DNA from 4 places in the Enterobacter sp. QK-SA4 genome. Region 4 is predicted to be linked to each of the others. Evidence: predicted binding sites of a transcription regulator. Region 4 holds the regulator's gene; each other region holds the start of a gene.
The links. Region 4 encodes CRP, which controls carbon source genes, mostly activating them, when cyclic AMP is high. Its sites were predicted from a motif close to ATGTGANNNNNNTCACAT; they were not measured.
Positions count from the first base shown of each region.

Region 1: the regulator CRP is predicted to act here: its motif matches at 2,777-2,794, upstream of ompW (outer membrane protein OmpW).
Region 2: the regulator CRP is predicted to act here: its motif matches at 1,897-1,914, upstream of AC1VYI_RS05635 (2-hydroxycarboxylate transporter family protein).
Region 3: the regulator CRP is predicted to act here: its motif matches at 3,113-3,130, upstream of garD (galactarate dehydratase).

Region 1 covers NZ_JBXFXH010000007.1:2,058,698-2,063,771, reverse strand. The annotation lists gene yedE (selenium metabolism membrane protein YedE/FdhT) at 128-1,339, shown strand; gene yedF (sulfurtransferase-like selenium metabolism protein YedF) at 1,336-1,569, shown strand; gene AC1VYI_RS11360 (hypothetical protein) at 1,696-2,034, shown strand; gene ompW (outer membrane protein OmpW) at 2,081-2,713, opposite strand; gene AC1VYI_RS11350 (YkgJ family cysteine cluster protein) at 2,996-3,400, shown strand; gene AC1VYI_RS11345 (YciC family protein) at 3,426-4,169, shown strand; gene AC1VYI_RS11340 (septation protein A) at 4,226-4,765, shown strand; gene yciA (acyl-CoA thioester hydrolase YciA) at 4,870-5,074, shown strand, end outside.
Region 2 covers NZ_JBXFXH010000007.1:832,339-837,412, forward strand. The annotation lists gene AC1VYI_RS05625 (response regulator) at 1-78, opposite strand, end outside; gene AC1VYI_RS05630 (ATP-binding protein) at 68-1,693, opposite strand; gene AC1VYI_RS05635 (2-hydroxycarboxylate transporter family protein) at 2,039-3,400, shown strand; gene AC1VYI_RS05640 (fumarylacetoacetate hydrolase family protein) at 3,418-4,281, shown strand; gene citC ([citrate (pro-3S)-lyase] ligase) at 4,292-5,074, shown strand, end outside.
Region 3 covers NZ_JBXFXH010000007.1:605,793-610,866, forward strand. The annotation lists gene kbaZ (tagatose-bisphosphate aldolase subunit KbaZ) at 1-300, opposite strand, end outside; gene AC1VYI_RS04475 (DeoR family transcriptional regulator) at 552-1,355, shown strand; gene garD (galactarate dehydratase) at 1,429-3,000, opposite strand; gene garL (2-dehydro-3-deoxyglucarate aldolase) at 3,374-4,144, shown strand; gene garR (2-hydroxy-3-oxopropionate reductase) at 4,166-5,056, shown strand.
Region 4 covers NZ_JBXFXH010000007.1:390,215-395,288, forward strand. The annotation lists gene argD (bifunctional acetylornithine/succinyldiaminopimelate transaminase) at 1-14, shown strand, start outside; gene AC1VYI_RS03295 (YccS/YhfK family putative transporter) at 11-2,098, opposite strand; gene crp (cAMP-activated global transcriptional regulator CRP) at 2,156-2,788, opposite strand; gene AC1VYI_RS03305 (OsmC family protein) at 3,100-3,504, shown strand; gene AC1VYI_RS03310 (phosphoribulokinase) at 3,571-4,440, opposite strand; gene AC1VYI_RS03315 (YheU family protein) at 4,471-4,689, opposite strand; gene AC1VYI_RS03320 (hydrolase) at 4,686-5,074, opposite strand, start outside.

The sequences.
Region 1 (5,074 bases), 1.7 Mb from region 4:
TGACTAAGGTCATAAAAAGAGGCGGTATTTTGCAGAAAAGGTTTTGAGAGGTTTTGAGGCAAACGAAAAAGATATATATTCCAGTCCGTTAAATTCACTTACACCTTCTGAGTTCAGAGGCTTATTCATGTCATGGCACGCCTTCAAACAGACTTACCTGGTTAAGTTCTGGTCACCTGTTCCGGCCGTTATCGCGGCAGGCATTCTCTCTACCTACTATTTCGGCATCACCGGCACCTTCTGGGCCGTGACCGGCGAGTTCACCCGCTGGGGTGGTCAATTGCTACAGCTCGCTGGCGTGCATACCGAAGAGTGGGGTTACTTTAAACTCATTCATCTGGACGGCACGCCGCTCACCCGCATCGACGGGATGATGATCGTCGGCATGTTCGGCGGCTGTTTCGCGGCGGCGCTGTGGGCAAACAACGTTAAGTTGCGGATGCCCAAAAGCCGTATTCGCATAATGCAGGCGGTGGTCGGCGGTATCATTGCCGGGTTTGGCGCCCGCCTGGCGATGGGCTGTAACCTGGCCGCTTTCTTTACGGGGATTCCTCAGTTTTCGCTTCACGCCTGGTTCTTTGCCGTCGCCACGGCCATCGGCTCTTACTTCGGTGCCAAATTCACCCTGCTGCCGCTGTTCCGCATTCCGGTGAAAATGACAAAAGTCAGCGCTGCGTCACCGTTAACCCAGAACCCAGACCAGGCGCGTCGCCGTTTCCGCCTCGGTATGCTGGTCTTTTTGGCTATGGTCGCCTGGGCGCTTTGCACTGCAATGAATCAGCCCAAACTCGGCCTGGCGATGCTGTTCGGCGTGGGTTTTGGTCTGCTCATTGAACGCGCGCAGATCTGCTTTACCTCCGCGTTTCGCGATATGTGGATCACCGGCCGTACGATGATGGCAAAGGCGATTATCGCCGGGATGGCGGTCAGCGCCATCGGTATCTTCAGCTATGTTCAGCTCGGCGTCGAACCGAAAATCATGTGGGCCGGTCCTAACGCGGTCATTGGCGGCCTGCTGTTCGGCTTCGGGATCGTGCTGGCTGGCGGGTGTGAAACCGGCTGGATGTACCGCGCCGTTGAAGGTCAGGTGCATTACTGGTGGGTGGGCCTGGGAAATGTTATCGGCTCGACGATCCTGGCTTACTTCTGGGACGATCTGTCTCCGGCGCTTGCCACGAGTTGGGACAAGGTAAACCTGTTGAACACCTTCGGGCCTCTCGGTGGCCTGCTGGTCACCTACGCCCTGCTGCTGGTCGCTTTTTTACTGGTTGTCGCGCAGGAGAAACGCTTCTTCCGTCGCGCGAGTGTTAAAACAGAAACCCAGGAGAATGCTGCATGAAAGAGATCGTGCCCGATTACCGTCTGGATATGGTCGGTGAACCCTGCCCTTATCCGGCTGTTGCCACGCTTGAAGCCCTACCGCAGCTCAAAAAAGGGGAAATTCTGGAAGTGGTCAGCGACTGTCCGCAGTCCATCAACAACATTCCGCTGGATGCGAAAAACCACGGCTACACGGTGCTGGATATCCAGCAGGATGGCCCGACCATTCGCTATTTGATTCAAAAATGATCGCTAAGGGCCTCGCGAGGGGCCTTTATCGTATTGAATTATAAGACATCTTGATCCACGGCAAAAACGCGTTTTTTGACTTAAGTAAAATCTCACTTCCCTTTTGAAGGAGGTTTTCGCGGTTTGATGTATTTACGAGCTTTACTGGTTTTCGCCTTATTGATTCCCTTCCATGCGCTGTCCCTGAATTTCTCTTCTACCTTCCTGCGCCTTAATTGTCCGCAAAGAGGACTTGTCGAGGTCATTCTGCACGTTTATGACCATACCCAGGAACGATGGCACGGCCATTTTGAAACCGGCGCGGGACATAAACGTGCAGGTGATACCGAAATCATCCCGTTTGCCAACGGCGATATTCTCTTTCATTCCCTGTCCAGCGACGCTTTCAGCTATTTATATGATGGAGAAAATATCCTGAGGCACTGCGTAAAGCTTGATGAGCGGCCGGTTTATCCGTCGTTTTGAAGTGAGCAAAGCAAACTGGCCACCCTGTGGCCAGTTTGACGGGGGATTAGAAACGATAACCCGCAGAGAACATAAACACCCACGGATCCAGGCGAGTATTGATACTTTGCTGCTGACCGCCCGCTTTGAAGCGTACGTCCGTATCAATATCCATGTACCAGACCGAGGCGTTAATCAGCCAGTCGCGGTTAATTAGATAATCCAGACCGACCTGCCCCGCCATACCCCATGAATCTTTCAGGCTGAGGTCAGTCAGACCGGCCTCTTTACCGGTATCGTTAAACTTCTCGTCGAAGAAAGTGGTGTAGTTCACACCGGCACCAATATAAGGACGCACCTTGCTGCTGGCATCACCAAAGTACCATTGCGCCATCAGCGTTGGCGGTAAATGGTGAACCGTAGCGATATCACCGGTTGCGCCCAGACCTACGCGATGACGGAACGGCGTTGCAGCCAGAAGCTCAACACCAACGTTTTCCGTCGCCATATAGGTGAACGTTAACCCTAACTGGGTGTTATTACTGACGTTAAAACCGCCCATACCCAGCACGTTATCCGATCCTTCAGTCGGGCGAACCGTAGCCGAACCGGCACGAATAAAGAATTCGCCTGCTTCATGCGCATACGCGCCGCCAGAGAGACTGCTTAATACAAGGGCTGCCACCGCTAATTTTTTCATATCCGCTCCATCGTTGTGGTTTTAATCGCGGATGAGAATATACTCACAAATGAGTAATAAGTGATCTGCTACAGATCACATTAAAACCAGTAACTTAACATTCATTGATCTGGATTAATTTTTTGTTGCACATCCAAAAGCGATAAGTTGTTTCCATGTCAATTTTTGGCATTTCACGGTTACAAAATTTTCCCTTTTCCCCCTCTTGCTCTTCCTCTGGCGGCTGGATAATTTATCGCTCTCACAAGTTGATTTGATGCGTTCTTCTTTAGCAGGTGTGCCATGAGTGATATCAACCCGTGCATGACGTGCGGAGCCTGTTGTGCGTATTTTCGAGTCTCTTTCTACTGGGCCGAAGCCAGCGATGGCGGCGGTACCGTTCCGGTTCATCTCACAGAGCCGCTAACGCCTTTTCTGCGCTGCATGAGTGGCACAAACCAAAAGCAGGCCCGCTGCGTGGCGCTACAGGGCGAGCCCGGGGTCTCTACCAGGTGTTCCATCTATGAGGATCGGCCCAGCCCGTGCCGGGAATTTGCCATGTCGGGGGAGGATGGGCAGGTCAACGAAGCCTGCAATCGCGCCCGGGCGCGCGTTGGATTACCTCCGCTTTACAAAGATATGCTTTTCCATACAAGCCTTGATGCTGCCACAGCAGGTGCATCCGGTGTACAATTGCCGGCTAATTAACACCTGCAATACTCAAGGAGAGTGCATGTCTATCACGGCGAAGTCTGTCTACCGTGACACGGGAAACTTTTTCCGCAATCAGTTCATAACCTTTTTACTGATCGCGTTGCTATGTGCCTTTATCACGGTGGTGCTGGGCCATGCCTTCTCACCGAGTGATGAACAGATTGCCAGCCTGAGCCAGGGCGACCACCTCGCCGGAAGCGTGGGGCTGTTTGAACTGGTGCAAAACATGACGCCGGAGCAGCAACAGATTCTGCTGCGGGCGTCTGCCGCGTCAACGTTCTCAGGCCTGATTGGTAATGCGGTTCTGGCGGGCGGCGTTTTGCTGATGATTCAGCTGGTCTCGGCGGGTCACCGGGTCAGCGCCTTACGGGCGATTGGTGCGAGTGCGCCAGTCTTACCTAAGCTGTTTATCCTGATCTTTTTAACCACCATGCTGGTGCAAATGGGAATTATGCTGGTCGTGGTGCCGGGTGTTTTACTGGCTATCGTGCTTTCATTTGCGCCTGTGATGGTGGTGCAGGATAAGATGGGGATTTTTACCGCGATGCGCAGCAGCATCAGACTGGCATGGGCGAATATGCGTCTGGTGGCTCCCGCCGTGATCGGCTGGCTGCTCGCCAAAACGCTCCTGCTGTTGTTTGCACCGAATTTTGCGGTATTAACGCCGAACGTTGGCGCGGTAGTGGCGAATACGCTGAGCAATCTGATTTCAGCGGTACTGCTGGTCTATCTGTTCCGCCTGTATATGTTAATTCGTCAGTAATCCTGAGGCGGGCGGCATCGCTGCCACCCGCCCCGTTCAGAAGATGGAATCACAGAATGAAGCAGTTTCTTGATTTTTTACCGCTCGTGGTCTTTTTTGCTTTTTATAAGCTGTATGACATTTATGCCGCGACCACTGCGCTGATCGTTGCAACGGCTGTTGTTCTGATCTACAGCTGGGTTCGCTATCGTAAAGTCGAAAAGATGGCGCTGATAACGTTCGTCCTGGTCGCCGTGTTCGGCGGGCTTACGCTGTTCTTCCACAATGATGAATTTATTAAGTGGAAAGTGACCGTCATTTATGCGCTGTTCGCTGGTGCACTGTTAATCAGCCAGTGGGTGATGAAAAAACCGCTGATCCAGCGCATGCTGGGCAAAGAGCTGACGCTGCCTCAGGAAGTCTGGTCCCGTTTGAATATCGCCTGGGCGGTCTTCTTTATTCTCTGTGGTCTTGCCAATATCTATATCGCCTTCTGGCTGCCGCAGAATATATGGGTCAACTTCAAGGTCTTTGGCCTGACTGCGCTGACCCTTATCTTCACGCTGTTAAGCGGCGTATACATCTATCGCCACATGCCGCAAGACGACAAGCACTGATTAATGACTGATCAGAACGTCAACGACAGGCGTTCTGGTCTATTCTCTCCACTGTAAAATCATAGTAGCATCCCGCCTGAAGTCTTCCGTTACGAGTTAAAACAATGACAACAACTAACGCCCCGCAGGGCGAACTGGTTTTACGCACACTGGCAATGCCCGCTGACACCAATGCCAATGGCGATATTTTTGGCGGCTGGCTGATGTCGCAGATGGATATGGGCGGCGCAATTCTGGCAAAAGAGATTGCCCACGGGCGCGTGGTGACTGTGCGAGTGGACGGCATGACCTTCCTGCGCCCGGTTGCGG
Region 2 (5,074 bases), 440 kb from region 4:
GCCTATCAGCTCCGCGTGCAGTTGCGCCAGTTCGTTCTCGTCTTCAACAATCAGTACGTCGATAAGTTCATGTTGCATAGTCGGTGTCTTCCAGTTGCCGGGCGGTTCCCGTGGCCGGGATAAACAAGGAGAAAATGGCGCCGCGCGGGGTATTATCGGCAACTTCTATCGCGCCGCCAGCCTGTGTGACGTAGCTTTCGATCAGATACAGGCCAATCCCATGATCGCCGCGCGTTTTGGTGGTGATGCCGCGTTCAAAGATCCGCTCACGGATCGCCGGTGTAATGCCAACGCCCTGGTCGGCCACTTCAATAATCAGCTCCTGTTCGCTGAGTTTTATCAGCACTTCTACCGGCGCGTGGGGAAGCGGCGACCTCTGTGTTGCTTCGATGGCGTTATCCAGCAGGTTGCCAATAATCGAAATCAGCTCTTGCTCCCCAAGGGGCAGGAACGGTCTGTCCAGCCGACAGCCCGGGTCGAAACACAGCTCGACGCCTTTCTCCCGCGCGCGGGCGGCTTTCCCCAGCAGCAGGCCGCACAGGGTCGGTGAACTGAAGCGCGAAGAGATAAAGTCCAACAGCTCCTGGGCGTGTTCCGACTGCGCCTGAATGTAGCCAATCGCCTCCTCATAGCGACCCATATGCAGCAGGCCGGACAGGGTCGTCATCCTGTTTAACTGCTCGTGGCGCATAATGCGCAGGTTATCGACATAGCGTTTAACCTGGCTGAGCTGGGCGCTTAGCGAGTCGATCTCGTTGCGATCGCGGAAGGTGATCACCCAGCCCTGCAGCGACCCCTCAAGCATGATGTGCACCCGGCTGGCAATCACCGTGAGATCGTTAAAACGACAAATCTCGTCATGGGTATCTTTCGCCAGCATCGTCTGCGTGTCGAAGAACGGGACCGGATCGATCACCTGGCTTATCAGCTGTCCGCGCAGCTCGCGGGCCGGCTGGCTCAGACCCAGCAGCTTGCGCGCCGCCTGGTTGATGACTTCAATCCGCCTTTGAGCGTCAATGGCAATCACCCCTTCATAAATAGACTCCATCATCGCCTTCTGCTGGCGCACCAGCAGGCCGATATCGCGCGGCTCAAGGGAGAAGATCTGCTTCTTGATGCTGCGGGTAAAGAACCAGGAGAAGACAAAGAGAGCGATCAGCAGCAGCACGGCGGCAATCAGGATATTGACCACCTTACTGACGGTAATGGTATCAAGGTAGCTGGTGAGATAGCCTACCGAAACAATGCCGACCACCTGTCCGGCAGCATTGAAAATGGGGGCTTTGCTGCGCAGCGAAATACCCAGCCCGCCTTTGCGGATGGTGGTGGTGCTTTTACCCTGCAACACGGCTTCATTGTCTCCGCCAACCAGGGTTGTGCCCACTCTGTCGGCAAATACGGAGTGAAAAAGATGCTGCCCTTTATTATCACCAATCACAATAAAGCTGGCGTCACTGTGCGCAGAAATCTTCTGCATAAAATCATGGATGGCGTTGATATTCTTTTGTTCAACTTCATTACGCAATGTCGGAATAAGCGCAATCTCTTCAGCCTGTATTTTGGCACGCGTACTCATTTCCTGATAAAGCTGTTTCCCGACGTCGGCATAATAATATCCGCCCAGCAGCGCGAAAAGCACTGAGAAAAAGGCAACCAGCGAAATAAACAGCTTAATCTGGAAAGAGACTTTCATAACTATCACGCGAGGTAGCAGCAAAGATCGCCAATATATCATCTTTTTTCGCGCTGACGCCCGCTTTGCCGAAAACTTGTGATCCCTTGCACAGCGGGCGCTGTAAAAGAGTTAACCTGAAGGCGAACGTACTTCGGGCTGCGCGAGCAAATGTTATTTGTTTGTTCAATTCGGAAAAGAAACCATAAAAACCACGGCCATAAATAAGGTATAAATCACATTAAACAAAAGAAACCATTAAAACCATAGCAGCCATTAAAACTTCGCTTTTAATATGCCATCCCTCACATAAAGTAAGCCTTTGTGACTCTAAGCTGAACGCACAAAATAACCAAGGGGCTTATTATGAGCACAACTGACGATTCTTTCTCTGTTACCCACGACCCGATTGAAATTCAGCAGCCTTCGCTCAAAGAGTGCTGGTGGCATATTATGGATACCTGGAAAGTTGGGATTATTCCTCTGCCGCTGTTCGTTCTGGCGGGCGCGCTGATTGCGATTGATTGCCTGGGCGGAAAACTGCCGAGCGATATCGTGGTCATGGTGGCAACGCTGGCCTTCTTCGGCTTTGCCTGCGGCGAGTTTGGCAAACGCCTGCCGATTGTCGGCAAGCTCGGCGCGGCGGCGATTTGCGCCACCTTTATCCCTTCCGCGCTGGTCTATTATGGCCTGCTGCCGGACGTGGTGGTCGAGTCCACCACCAAATTCTACAAATCCACCAACATTCTCTATCTCTACATCTGCTGCATCATCGTCGGCAGCATCATGAGCATGAACCGCACGGTGCTGATTCAGGGCTTCCTGCGCATCTTCTTCCCGATGCTGTGCGGCGAAATCGTCGGCATGCTGGTGGGGATGGGCGTCGGCCTGGCGCTGGGTCTTGAGCCGTTCCAGATCTTCTTCTTTATCATTCTGCCGATTATGGCGGGCGGCGTCGGGGAAGGGGCGATCCCGCTTTCCATCGGCTATGCCACCCTGCTGCACATGGACCAGGGCGTTGCGCTCGGTCGCGTGCTGCCGATGGTCATGCTCGGCGGTCTGACGGCAATCATCATCTCCGGCTGCCTGAACCAGCTCGGTAAACGCTTCCCGCACCTGACCGGTGAAGGCCAGCTGATGCCTAACCGCGCGAATGCCGATGCAACGGTCTCTCAGCCTGCTTTTTCCGGCAAAGCGGACGTCACCACTATCGCCTCCGGCGCGCTGCTGGCGGTGCTGCTCTACATGCTGGGCATGCTCGGCCACAAGCTGATTGGCCTGCCTGCTCCGGTCGGCATGCTGTTTATGGCGGTACTGGTGAAGCTCTGCAACGGCGCCTCTCCGCGTCTGCTGGAAGGCTCTCAGGTGGTGTACAAATTCTTCCAGACCTCCGTGACCTACCCAATCCTCTTCGCCGTCGGCGTGGCTATCACCCCGTGGCATGAACTGGTGGCGGCGTTCACCGTCAGCAACCTGCTGGTAATTGTCAGCACCGTTTCTGCACTGGTCGCCACCGGCTTCTTCGTCGGCAAAAAGATTGGTATGCATCCGATTGATGTCGCCATCGTCTCCTGCTGCCAGAGCGGCCAGGGCGGTACCGGCGACGTGGCGATCCTGACCGCAGGCAACCGCATGAGCCTGATGCCGTTCGCCCAGATTGCTACCCGTATCGGCGGGGCGATTAACGTCTCTGTCTCACTGCTGATTCTGGGCAACTTCCTCGTTTAAGTTTTCAGGAAAGAACAATGAAACTCGCAAGCTTTTTATACCAGGGAAAACGCAGCTACGGCATCGTCCAGGCCGACGGCGTGATTGATTTAGGCCGCCGTCTCGGCGACCGCTACAGCGACCTCAAGGCGCTGCTGCAGGGCAACGGGCTGGCGCAGGCCACCCGCTACCTGAACGACGCCGTGGACGTGCCGCTGAGCGCCATCACCTTCTTACCGGTGATTGAGCAGCCGGAAAAGATCCTCTGCGTGGGCATGAACTATGCCGACAAGCGCAAGGAGTTTGACCAGCATAATCCGGCCCCGACGCTGTTTGTCCGCTTCCCGGATTCACAGACCGGCCACAACGAGCCGGTGCTGAAGCCGCGCCACTCCAGCGAATTCGACTATGAAGGCGAGCTGGCGGTGATCATCGGCAAAGGCGGGGAGAACATCAGCCGCGACGACGCCCTGCGCCACGTGGCGGGCTACAGCTGCTACATGGACGGCTCCGCCCGCGACTGGCAGCACACCTGGTTCACCGCCGGTAAAAACTGGCGCAAAACCGGCGCGTTTGGGCCGTGGATGGCGACGGCGGATGAGATCCCGGATCCGCACCAGCTTGCGATCCGCACCTGGCTGAACGGCCGCATGGTGCAGGAAGACAACACCAGCAGCATGATCCATAAGGTGGCGGAGCTGATCGAGTACATCAGCACCTTTACCCGCTTAAGCCCGGGCGACGTGATCATCACCGGATCTCCGGGCGGGGTGGGTAAAAAACGCAATCCGCCGCTGTTTATGAAGGAAGGGGATCGCATTGAGGTGGAGATCGAGCATATCGGTCATCTGAGCAACGTGATCGTGGAAGCGCCAGCCGTCGGGCTTGCGGCAGCACACTGAGTAAGGCGGCATGAACAGTCAACCCATCGATTTTCGCCACACGCTGGTGGCGAAACACCCGGAACGCTTAAGCCAGATCCGCTACCTGCTGGCAGACAGCGGCCTTGGCCTGGACAACGACATTACGCTGTTTGTCGAAGCCTGGTCCGGTTCGCAGCTGGTGGGTTGCGCAGGGCTTGCCGCCAACGTCATCAAATGCGTGGCGGTCAACGAGCAGCTTCGCGGCGAGAACCTCAGCGCGCGGCTGCTGGCAGAGGTGGAAAATGCGGCGCTGGAGCGCGGCCATTTTCACCTCTTTCTCTGCACCCGTCCGTGCAATCGGGAGCGCTTTGCCCGCAGCGGCTTCTGGCCGATTGCCCAGAGCGGAAACAACGCCGTGCTGATGGAAAACACCCCGCAGGGGATCGAACGCTACTGCCGTTCCCTGCGCGCGAAGCGCAAGTGCGGGGAGAACGTTGGCGCGATAGTGATGAACGCCAATCCGTTCACCCTCGGCCACCGCCATCTGGTGGAGCAGGCGGCGCAGCGGTGCGACGCCCTGCACCTGTTCGTGGTGCGTGAAGACGCCTCGTTCTTCCCGTTCAGCGCGCGCCTCGAGATGGTGCGCGCGGGCGTGGCGCATCTGCCGAACGTGGTGGTGCATGAAGGCTCGCAGTACATCATCTCCCGCGCCACCTTCCCGGCCTACTTCCTGAAGGAGACCGGCAAAGTGCAGCAGGCGTGGAGCGAGATCGACGTGCTGATCTTCCGGGACTTCATTGCCCCGGCGCTCGGCATCACGCACCGCTTCATC
Region 3 (5,074 bases), 220 kb from region 4:
GAGATTTTGCCAGCGGTTAGGGCCCAGATGATCGCCGCCGAGGATCAGCTGTGACGTCGGAAAACCGAGCGACTCGGCCAGCCGGCAGACAAACGCGTGAAAATCCGCAGGCGTCATGCCGGTATAGCCGCCAAATTGATCCACCTGGTTGGAGGTCGCCTCGATCAGCAGCGGCGTCTGATGCGAATGCGCGTAACGAATTGCAGCTTCAAGTACCAGCGGATGTGCGGAGCAGACGGCATAGATCCCGTTCGAATTCCCTCGTTTATGTTGTTCCACCATTTCTGTCAGATGTTTCACTTTCCTCTCCATTTCGGATGGCAATGATACTTGTCTTTCGTTTTGTTTCATTTAATCCTGCATCATGGTGATATAAAAATAAAACGAAAGATAATAGTTTTCCGATCTGTTTCACAAAAGAAACATAATGAAAGGTTTCAGCGCAGTGTTGGCTTGCGTCTGTACGTAAGGCGGGACTTGCATTCCCGAAAAAGAAAGGCCTTAATAGGCAAAACGAAATGAAACGAAAGACTATTTATTAAGGAGCTCGTATGAGCAGCACCGATTCATCCGCGGAAAAGCGCATCACCGGCACCAGTGAAAGGCGAGAGCAGATCATTCAGCGGTTGCGGGCGCAGGGAAGCGTGCAGGTTAACGATCTGTCTCATCTGTACGGCGTATCGACGGTGACGATCCGCAACGACCTGGCGTTTCTGGAGAAGCAGGGTATTGCCGTTCGCGCCTACGGCGGGGCTTTGATTTGCGAAGGCAATGTACCGGGCGCTGAGCCTTCCGTGGAGGATAAAAGCTCGCTGAATACGGCGGTGAAGCGCAGTATCGCGCAGGCCGCTGCCGCGCTGGTTAAACCCGGGCACCGTATTATTCTGGACTCCGGCACCACGACGTATGAAATCGCCCGCATGCTGCGCCAGCACACGGACGTGATTGCGATGACCAACGGGATGAACGTGGCGAATGCGTTGCTGGAAGCGGAAGGGGTGGAATTGCTGATGACCGGCGGGCACCTGCGCCGTCAGTCGCAATCCTTCTACGGTGACCAGGCAGAACAGTCGCTACAGAATTACCATTTTGACCTGCTGTTCCTCGGCGTTGACGCCATCGATCTCGACCGCGGCGTAAGTACGCATAACGAAGACGAAGCCCGCCTTAACCGCAAAATGTGCGAGGTGGCGGAGCGTATTATCGTTGTCACGGACTCCAGCAAATTTAACCGCTCAAGTCTGCATAAAATCATTGATACGCAAAGGATTGATATGATTATTGTCGATGAAGGCATTCCGGCGGAGAGCCTGGACGGGCTGCGAAAAAGCGGGATTGAGGTGGTGCTGGTTTAAGGGGGCTTTCCCCTCACCCTAACCCTCTCCCCATAGGGGAGAGGGGACCGTTCGGTGCGGTTGGGAATATGAATCACGTCACTGGTGCCGGGTTGAACACCGCCAGCTGATTATGTAATCCCCATTGATCCGAGAAGGTTTTCTTCCGCCCGCTGGCGACATCCAGAATGAAGTGGAACAGCTTCCAGCCCACGTCCTCAATGCTCTCTTCCCCGGTGGCGATGGTGCCCGCGTTGATATCCATTAAGTCATACCAGCGGTTTGCCAGCTCGGTGCGGGTCGCCATCTTGATCACCGGTACCGCCATCAGGCCGTACGGCGTGCCGCGCCCGGTGGTAAAGACCTGCACCGTAATGCCGGATGCCACCTGCTGCGTGCCGCAGACGAAATCGCTGGCCGGCGTTGCCGCGTAGATCAGGCCGCGTTTCGTCGGGCGCTGGCCCGGAGAGAGAACTTCCACAATCGCGCTCTGGCCGGATTTGGCAATCGACCCGAGGGCTTTTTCCACTACGTTGGCCAGGCCGCCTTTTTTGTTCCCCGGTGAGGGATTTGCGCTGCGGTCGGTTTTGCCCATATCGAGATAGCTATCGTACCAGGCCATTTCCTCGAGCAGGCGCTTGCCGACCTCTTCATTAACGGCGCGTGGCGTGAGCAGATGGATGGCGTCACGCACTTCGGTCACCTCGGAGAACATCACCGTGGCGCCGCAGCGCACAAGCAGATCGGACGCATAGCCCACCGCCGGGTTGGCCGTCACGCCGGAGAAGGCATCGCTGCCGCCGCACTGTGTTCCCACTACCAAATCAGACGCCGGGCAGGTTTCGCGCTGGCGCTTGTTGAGCTTGTCCAGATGGCGTTCAGCCACCTGCAGGATATCGTCGACCATTGAGCGGAAACCCACGTGGCGTTCATCCTGCAGGCGCACGATGCTGGCCTCGTCTGCCGGAATGGCTTTCACATCTTCGGTGCCCTGCAGCAGGCGCTCTGGCTGCAATTTTTCACACCCCAGACCGATGACCATCACCTCGCCGCCAAAGTTCGGGTTGAGGGCAATATTGTGGATGGTACGGATAGGCACTACGGCAGCGGGGGCGTTAATCGCCACGCCGCAGCCGTAGAGGTGGTTCAGGCCAACCACGCCGTCGACGTTCGGGTATTTCGGCAGCAGATCGCGTTCGATGATTTTCACCACGTAATCCACTACGCCCGCCACGCAGTGCACGCTGGTGGTAATGCCGAGCAGATTCTTGGTGCCGACGCTGCCGTCCGCGTTGCGGTAGCCTTCGAAGGTATAGCCCTCCAGCGGAGGAAGCGGTTCCGGTACGCGAGTCGCCAGCGGAAGCGTGTTTAGCGGCGGCGCTTCCGGCAGCGCCACCAGCGACTCCTCAACCCAGCTCCCCTGTGGTATAGAGCGAACGGCATAGCCGATGACTTCACCGTAACGTACGATTTCGCTGTTAGCAGGGATATCCACCAGGGCGACTTTATGTCCCTGCGGAATATGCTCAATCAGTTCCAGCCCGTCCGGGAAGCGGGTGCCCGCTTTTAAGCCATTGTCGTTGACAATAATCGCCACATTATCGGTGTCGTGGACTTTTATATAAAACGCCGTCGGCGATGCCTGTCGAATTTCAATGTCGGCCATTGTTCAGTATTCTCCAGCAAAGTGTCTGATAATAAATTCAGCCAATTTTCAAATGGTAGAAATAAATACGCGGCTTTCAGAAATAAAGCATGTCAGCATAGGGGATATGAAAATGTGATCTCGATCGCTCCAGAACCAGTAATGCCTGATTCTGTGCATTAGCGCCCAGCGCCTTGTGCATATGCAAAAAAATTTATCGAAGTATAACGCAATAATTGAGCATTAAAACAATGTGCGGTTGTGGATTGCGTCTTATACTGAATGACGATTTTATAACGCCAAAATACGTCAGAATAATAAATATAATGCTGGTGCGGTGTCTGAATAAATAAAATGATGCTGATATAGGCTGCGAATTAAAAAGGTAAATACGATGAATAACGATATCTTCCCGAATAAATTTAAAGCGGCCCTCGCGGCACACCAGATTCAGATTGGCTGCTGGTCCGCGCTGGCAAACCCTATCAGCACCGAAGTGCTGGGCCTGGCCGGTTTTGACTGGCTGGTGCTGGACGGCGAACATGCGCCGAACGATATCAGCACCTTTATTCCGCAGCTGATGGCGCTGAAAGGCAGCCCCAGCGCCCCGGTAGTGCGCGTGCCCACCAACGAGCCGGTGATTATCAAGCGCCTGCTGGATATCGGTTTCTACAACTTCCTGATCCCGTTTGTGGAGACGGAAGAACAAGCGGCCCTGGCCGTAGCCTCAACGCGCTATCCGCCAGAAGGGATCCGCGGCGTTTCCGTTTCGCATCGCGCCAATATGTTTGGCACCGTGCCGGACTATTTCGCGCAGTCTAATAGCAACATCACCATTCTGGTTCAGATCGAGAGCCAGCAGGGCGTTGATAACGTCGACGCGATTGCCGCCACAAACGGCGTGGACGGGATCTTCGTCGGCCCAAGCGATCTGGCTGCCGCCTTTGGTCATCTGGGTAACGCCGGCCACCCTGACGTGCAGCGCGCGATCCAGCACATCTTTGCCCGCGCCAAAGCTCACGGCAAACCGTGCGGCATTCTGGCGCCGGTTGAGGCTGATGCCCGTCGCTATCTGGAGTGGGGAGCCACGTTTGTAGCCGTCGGCAGCGACCTCGGCGTATTCCGCTCGGCCACGCAGAAATTAGCCGACGCTTTTAAAAAATAACCATCATTGAGGAAACAGATTATGACGCTGAAAGTGGGTTTTATTGGCCTGGGCATTATGGGTAAACCAATGAGTAAGAACCTCATCAAAGCGGGTTACTCGCTGGTGGTATCCGATCACAATCCGCAGGCCGTGGCAGAGGTGATAGCGGCTGGCGCTGAAACGGCCACCACCGCGAAGGCCATTGCCGAGCAGTGCGATGTCATCATCACCATGCTGCCAAACTCACCGCATGTTAAAGAAGTTGCGCTGGGTGAGAACGGCATTATCGACGGTGCGAAGCCGGGCCTGGTGCTGATCGATATGAGCTCTATCGCACCGCTCGCGAGCCGTGAAATCAGCGAGGCATTAAAAGCGAAGGGCGTCGATATGCTGGATGCGCCGGTCAGCGGCGGTGAGCCGAAAGCGATCGACGGCACGCTGTCGGTGATGGTCGGCGGCGATAAAGCCATTTTCGATAGATACTACGACCTGATGAAAGCCATGGCGGGCTCCGTGGTGCATACCGGGGACATCGGGGCGGGTAATGTGACCAAGCTGGCAAACCAGGTGATTGTAGCGCTGAACATTGCCGCCATGTCCGAAGCGCTGACGCTGGCAACCAAAGCGGGCGTCAACCCGGATCTGGTCTATCAGGCCATTCGCGGTGGTCTGGCGGGCAGTACCGTGCTGGATGCCAAAGCGCCGATGGTCATGGATCGTAATTTCAAACCCGGTTTCCGCATCGACCTGCATATCAAAGATCTGGCGAACGCGCTGGATACGTCACACGGCGTGGGCGCACAGCTGCCGCTGACCGCGGCGGTCATGGAGATGATGCAGGCGCTGCGTGCCGATGGCCTGGGCACGGCCGATCACAGCGCGATTGCGTGCTACTACGAAAAACTGGCGAAGGTGGAAGTGGCGCGTTAATCACGCCTTGCCTACACC
Region 4 (5,074 bases):
TCGTTAAAGGCTAATACTCGGTTCGCTTTAACCGACGCGTTAACCAAATGCCGTGATGCGGACGCTGACGCCATGCCACCGACGAAATGGTGTGCATGGTGTTCAGATGTCCCAGAACGCGCTGCAAATGCTGCTCCAGCGTGCTCATTGGCCCGTGGGTTAACGTCTCCGGCGCTTCCAGAATGTTTGAGTCGCCCGACTCGCCCGGCGCGTCATACTCCAGACGTTGCTGACACCTCTGCAACGCAATTTCACACGACTGCAAATAGCGCTGCGCCAGATCCGGCGTCAGCATCGTGTGCTCGCGCGCCAGCGTGGTCATGGCGTTAATGTGCTCGACGATAAACTGGCTGTGCGTCACCCAGAGCTTCATGTCTGCCAGATAGTGCGAGTTAAAGCCCGGCTCCTGCATCGCCTGGTTGAGCGAGTTAAACAGGGCGTTGTGCGCCTGGTTGACCTTCATCCGCTGATAGGCCAGCGGGGAGGGCTGCGGGTCGTCGCTCAGGATCAGGCGAATAGCCTGCTGGTCGGCTTCCAGCGCGTCGTGGGCGTTCTGCCTCAGCAGCCCGCTCTGCCACTGCGGCCACAGCCAGACCATTCCGCCAAAGGCAATCAGGCAGCCGATCAGGGTATCAATCAGCCTGGCGACAATAAACTGTTCGCCATTGAGCGTGAGCAGCTGCAGGGTATATACCGCCGTCACCGTAAAGCCCACCATCGCCCAGCCGTAATTTTTTCGGATAATCAGGTAGCTCACCAGCGTGATCGCCAGCATGCCTGCCAGGGTATAGCCTTCCGGCACGTGGAAGTGCAGCGTCACGCCCGCAATGATCAGCCCGGCCATCGTTCCGCCAGCCCGGTGCAGAATACGCACACGCGTGGCGCCGTAGCCGTTCTGGGTGACAAACAGCACGGTCATTAAGATCCAGTACGGTTTCGGCAGGTGCAGCGCCATGCCCATCAGGCTGGCGGTACTGAGCATCACGCTAATCCTGGCGGCGTTGCGCAGGGCGGACGATTTAAGAGAAAGATAGCTTTTGAGCGCGGGCAATAACGGAAGCCGTTTTTGCTTATCCGCCATCAGGTCGCGGGGATAAAGCGGGCGCTGCGTGCGCAACACGCGGGCGATGCGGCTGAAGTGCCAGGCGGCAAACTGGCCGACCGGGTTATCGGGATGCTGGCGGGCGATTTTCTCCAGCGCGCCCAGCTGTTTTTCCATGTTAAAGCGCGTCGGGTAGCGGTGGTAGAGAATATCATCGGCCAGCACGCGCAGACGTGCGGACACGGTTTGTGCGTTCCAGCGGATCACCGCTTCGGCGTGGCTGCGCTCGACCAGCTTTTGCACCTCCTGCGGGTGATGAAGGCTTACGGAGATGTGCTCCTGCAGATCCAGCCCGACCTGGAAGGTGCGCAGCAGCCGTTTGTATTCGTGGTTCTTGTTGGCGGCGAGCATATGCAGCTGCTGATAGCACTGGCTTATCAGGTCCACCACCTTCTGCTGGCGCGTCAGCAGCGGCGGTAAGGATTTTTCCGGGTCGGTATGCTGGGTGAGCAGGGTATATTTGGCTTCGCAGTAATCCGCAAGCTGCACATAGAGCAGGCTCAGGGATTCACGCAGCGGCTGTTCGCGCCACAGCCAGAACCAAAACCAGTTAAACAGCCCGTACCACAATGTCCCCAGGGCGTAGATCAGCAGCGGCTCCCACACCGGCATGTTCCCGGCGAGGCTCAGCGTGAAAATGGCCGCAATCAGCGAGGCGGGAAGCAGGCGGGCGTGCAGCGAACTGATTTCCGCCGTGACGCCGAGCGTCATCGCCAGCACGGTCAGGATCAGCGGCAGCGGGATATCCCGGGCAAGCAGAAGCTGCACGGCGAGGCTACAGCCGGCAAACAGGCAGCCACCGATAATCAGGCGTTTGAAAAAGCGCTTATGCGGCGTGTCCAGACCGGCGATGTTGCAGCAGGCGGGCACGAGGGAAAACAGCAGGCCTTGCTGAAGATGTCCGAGGATCAGGCCTATGGCCACAGGAAGACACAACACCAGCGTTTGCCGCAGTGCGTAGTTAACTTCCGGGTGATAGATCAGCCTGCGCCACATGGGGAGTAGAGACAAAAACGGCGTGACACCCTGCGGTGACACGCCGTTTGAGCGGAATTAACGCGTTCCGTAGACCACGATGGTTTTACCGTGGGCGGAGATCAGGTTTTGATCTTCCAGCATTTTCAGGATACGGCCCACTGTTTCACGGGAGCAACCGACGATCTGACCAATTTCCTGACGGGTAATTTTAATTTGCATGCCGTCCGGGTGGGTCATAGCGTCTGGCTGTTTCGCCAGGTTCAACAGGGTTTGTGCGATACGGCCGGTAACGTCCAGGAAGGCGAGGTTACCCACTTTCTCTGACGTGACCTGCAGACGGCGCGCCATCTGGGAAGAAAGACGCATCAGGATGTCAGGGTTAACCTGAATCAGCTGACGGAACTTCTTGTAAGAAATTTCAGCCACTTCACATGCTGTCTTTGCACGAACCCAGGCGCTACGTTCCTGGCCCTCTTCAAACAGGCCCAGTTCACCGATGAAATCGCCCTGGTTCAGATAAGAAAGGATCATCTCTTTCCCTTCTTCATCTTTGATCAGCACTGCCACCGAGCCTTTAACGATGTAATACAACGTTTCCGCTTTTTCACCCTGGTGAATCAGCGTGCTCTTCGATGGGTACTTATGAATGTGGCAATGAGACAAGAACCATTCGAGAGTCGGGTCTGTTTGCGGTTTGCCAAGCACCATGCGCTGTTATCCTCTGTTATAAGCTGTCACCAGAGTCATCAGATGCATCCGGACTCTGGGGTTGCAATCGAATTCTTACCCATACCCTGGGAAGTCGGCTACCGTAACGTTTCGCAGCCAGTAAAGTTTGATGTCCTCTGCATACACGTGTAACGTCAATGTATTACTGTAGCATCCTGAGTGTTTTAGCATAGCTTTCGCCGCGTGTCTCCTGGTGTCTCGCTTCAGCATGATGCAGGTCGCCTTCCATTGCGAGAAATGTAACGCACGCGTAATCTGTCACCAAAAATGCAACGTTGGAGTTAATGAATATGCAAGCGCGCGTGAAATGGGTTGAAGGTTTAACGTTCCTGGGCGAGTCCGCGTCAGGACACCAGATTTTGATGGACGGTAACTCCGGCGATAAAGCGCCAAGCCCAATGGAAATGGTGCTGATGGCGGCAGGGGGTTGCAGCGCCATTGACGTGGTGTCGATTCTGCAAAAAGGTCGTCATGACGTGACGGATTGTGAGGTTAAACTCACATCAGAGCGTCGCGATGAGGCGCCACGCCTGTTCACCCATATTAACCTGCACTTTGTGGTCACCGGTAAAGAACTGAAAGACGCGGCGGTCTCACGTGCGGTGGACCTGTCTGCGGAGAAGTACTGCTCTGTGGCGTTAATGCTGGAGAAAGCGGTAAAAATCACGCATTCGTATGAAGTGATCGAGGCGTGATTGATGGGGCATCGTGCGTGTTGATGCCCTCACCCTAACCCTCTCCCACTGGGAGAGGGAACATGCTCACGCGATCTGCTTCCCTTCCATCAGTCGCTCCACCAGCGGCGTCATGATGAGCTCCATCGCCAGCCCCATTTTCCCGCCCGGCACCACTAACGTATTCATGTGCGAAATAAACGAGCCCTGCAGCATTGCCAGCAGCCACGGGTAATCAATGCCTTCGAGATTGCGGAAATGGATCACCACAAAACTCTCATCCAGCGACGGGATGCTTTTGGCCGCGAACGGGTTGGAGGTGTCCACCGTCGGCACGCGCTGGAAGTTGATATGGGTGCGGGAGAACTGCGGCGTCAGGAAGTTAATGTAATCCTCCATGGAGCGCACCACCGAGTCCATCACCGCTTCGCGAGAATGGCCACGCTCGCTCATGTCACGCGTCAGCTTCTGGATCCACTCCAGGTTTACGATAGGAACCACGCCGACCAGCAGATCCACGTGGCGCGCCACGTCGTGTTGAGGGGTGACCACGCCGCCGTGCAATCCTTCGTAAAACAGGACGTCGGTGGGTTCCGGCAGCGGCTGCCAGGGGGTAAAGGTGCCCGGCACCTGATTCCAGGGTACGGCTTCATCATAGGTGTGCAGATACTTGCGGGACTGCCCTTTGCCGCTCTTGCCGTACTCTATAAAGGTTTGTTCCAGCAGGCCGAAGTCATTGGCTTCCGGGCCGAAGTAGCTGATGTGTTTACCCGAATCGCGCGCCTTACGAATGGCCATGTCCATCTCCGGACGCGTGTAGCGGTGAAAGCTGTCGCCTTCGACCTCCGCCGCACGGAGATTCAGCTGGGCGAAAATCTTGCGAAATGCGAGGCTGGTGGTGGTGGTTCCCGCACCACTCGACCCCGTAACGGCAATAACCGGATGTCTGGCAGACATAGCAACTCCCTGACTGAAAAGGGTGGAAGATCAGCCGTGAAACGCGTTGCGGGGCATGATATTGACCGTCTCATGCAGTTCTGACCACACCAGCACCACGTCGCCGCTTTTCAGCTGGCGCTTAACATCGTTGACCTTTTGCTCAAGCGAGCGTTCCTGTTCACCATAATCGGTGCCTTCGCGTAATACAAAGCTTTCAATCAGATTATCGAGCGTTTCGGGAGCCAGATCCTGCCAGGGAATAATCATTTTGCACCGTCCAGATAAGGGGTCAGCCAGTCAGGAATACGCGCCTCAAGCCACATTTTCGGGCGGCGCAGCGTGCCGCCGATAAACCCGACGTGGCCGCCATGCTCGGTCAACTGATAGTGAACGTTGTCGGGCAGGAATTCCTGAGCGGGGATCGAGTGATGATCCATAAACGGGTCATCTTTGGCATGAATAATCAACGTTGGCTGCGTGATCTTGCTGAGCAGCGGCATGGCGCTGCACTGACGATAATAGTCAATCGCATCGGCGAAGCCGTGGATTTTCGCGGTGATCAGGTCGTCGAATTCGCGAATGCGGCGCACCTTTTTCAGCTGGCGCAGGCTGACCGGCAGGGTATCCGGGTAGGCCTTCAGCTTACGCGCCG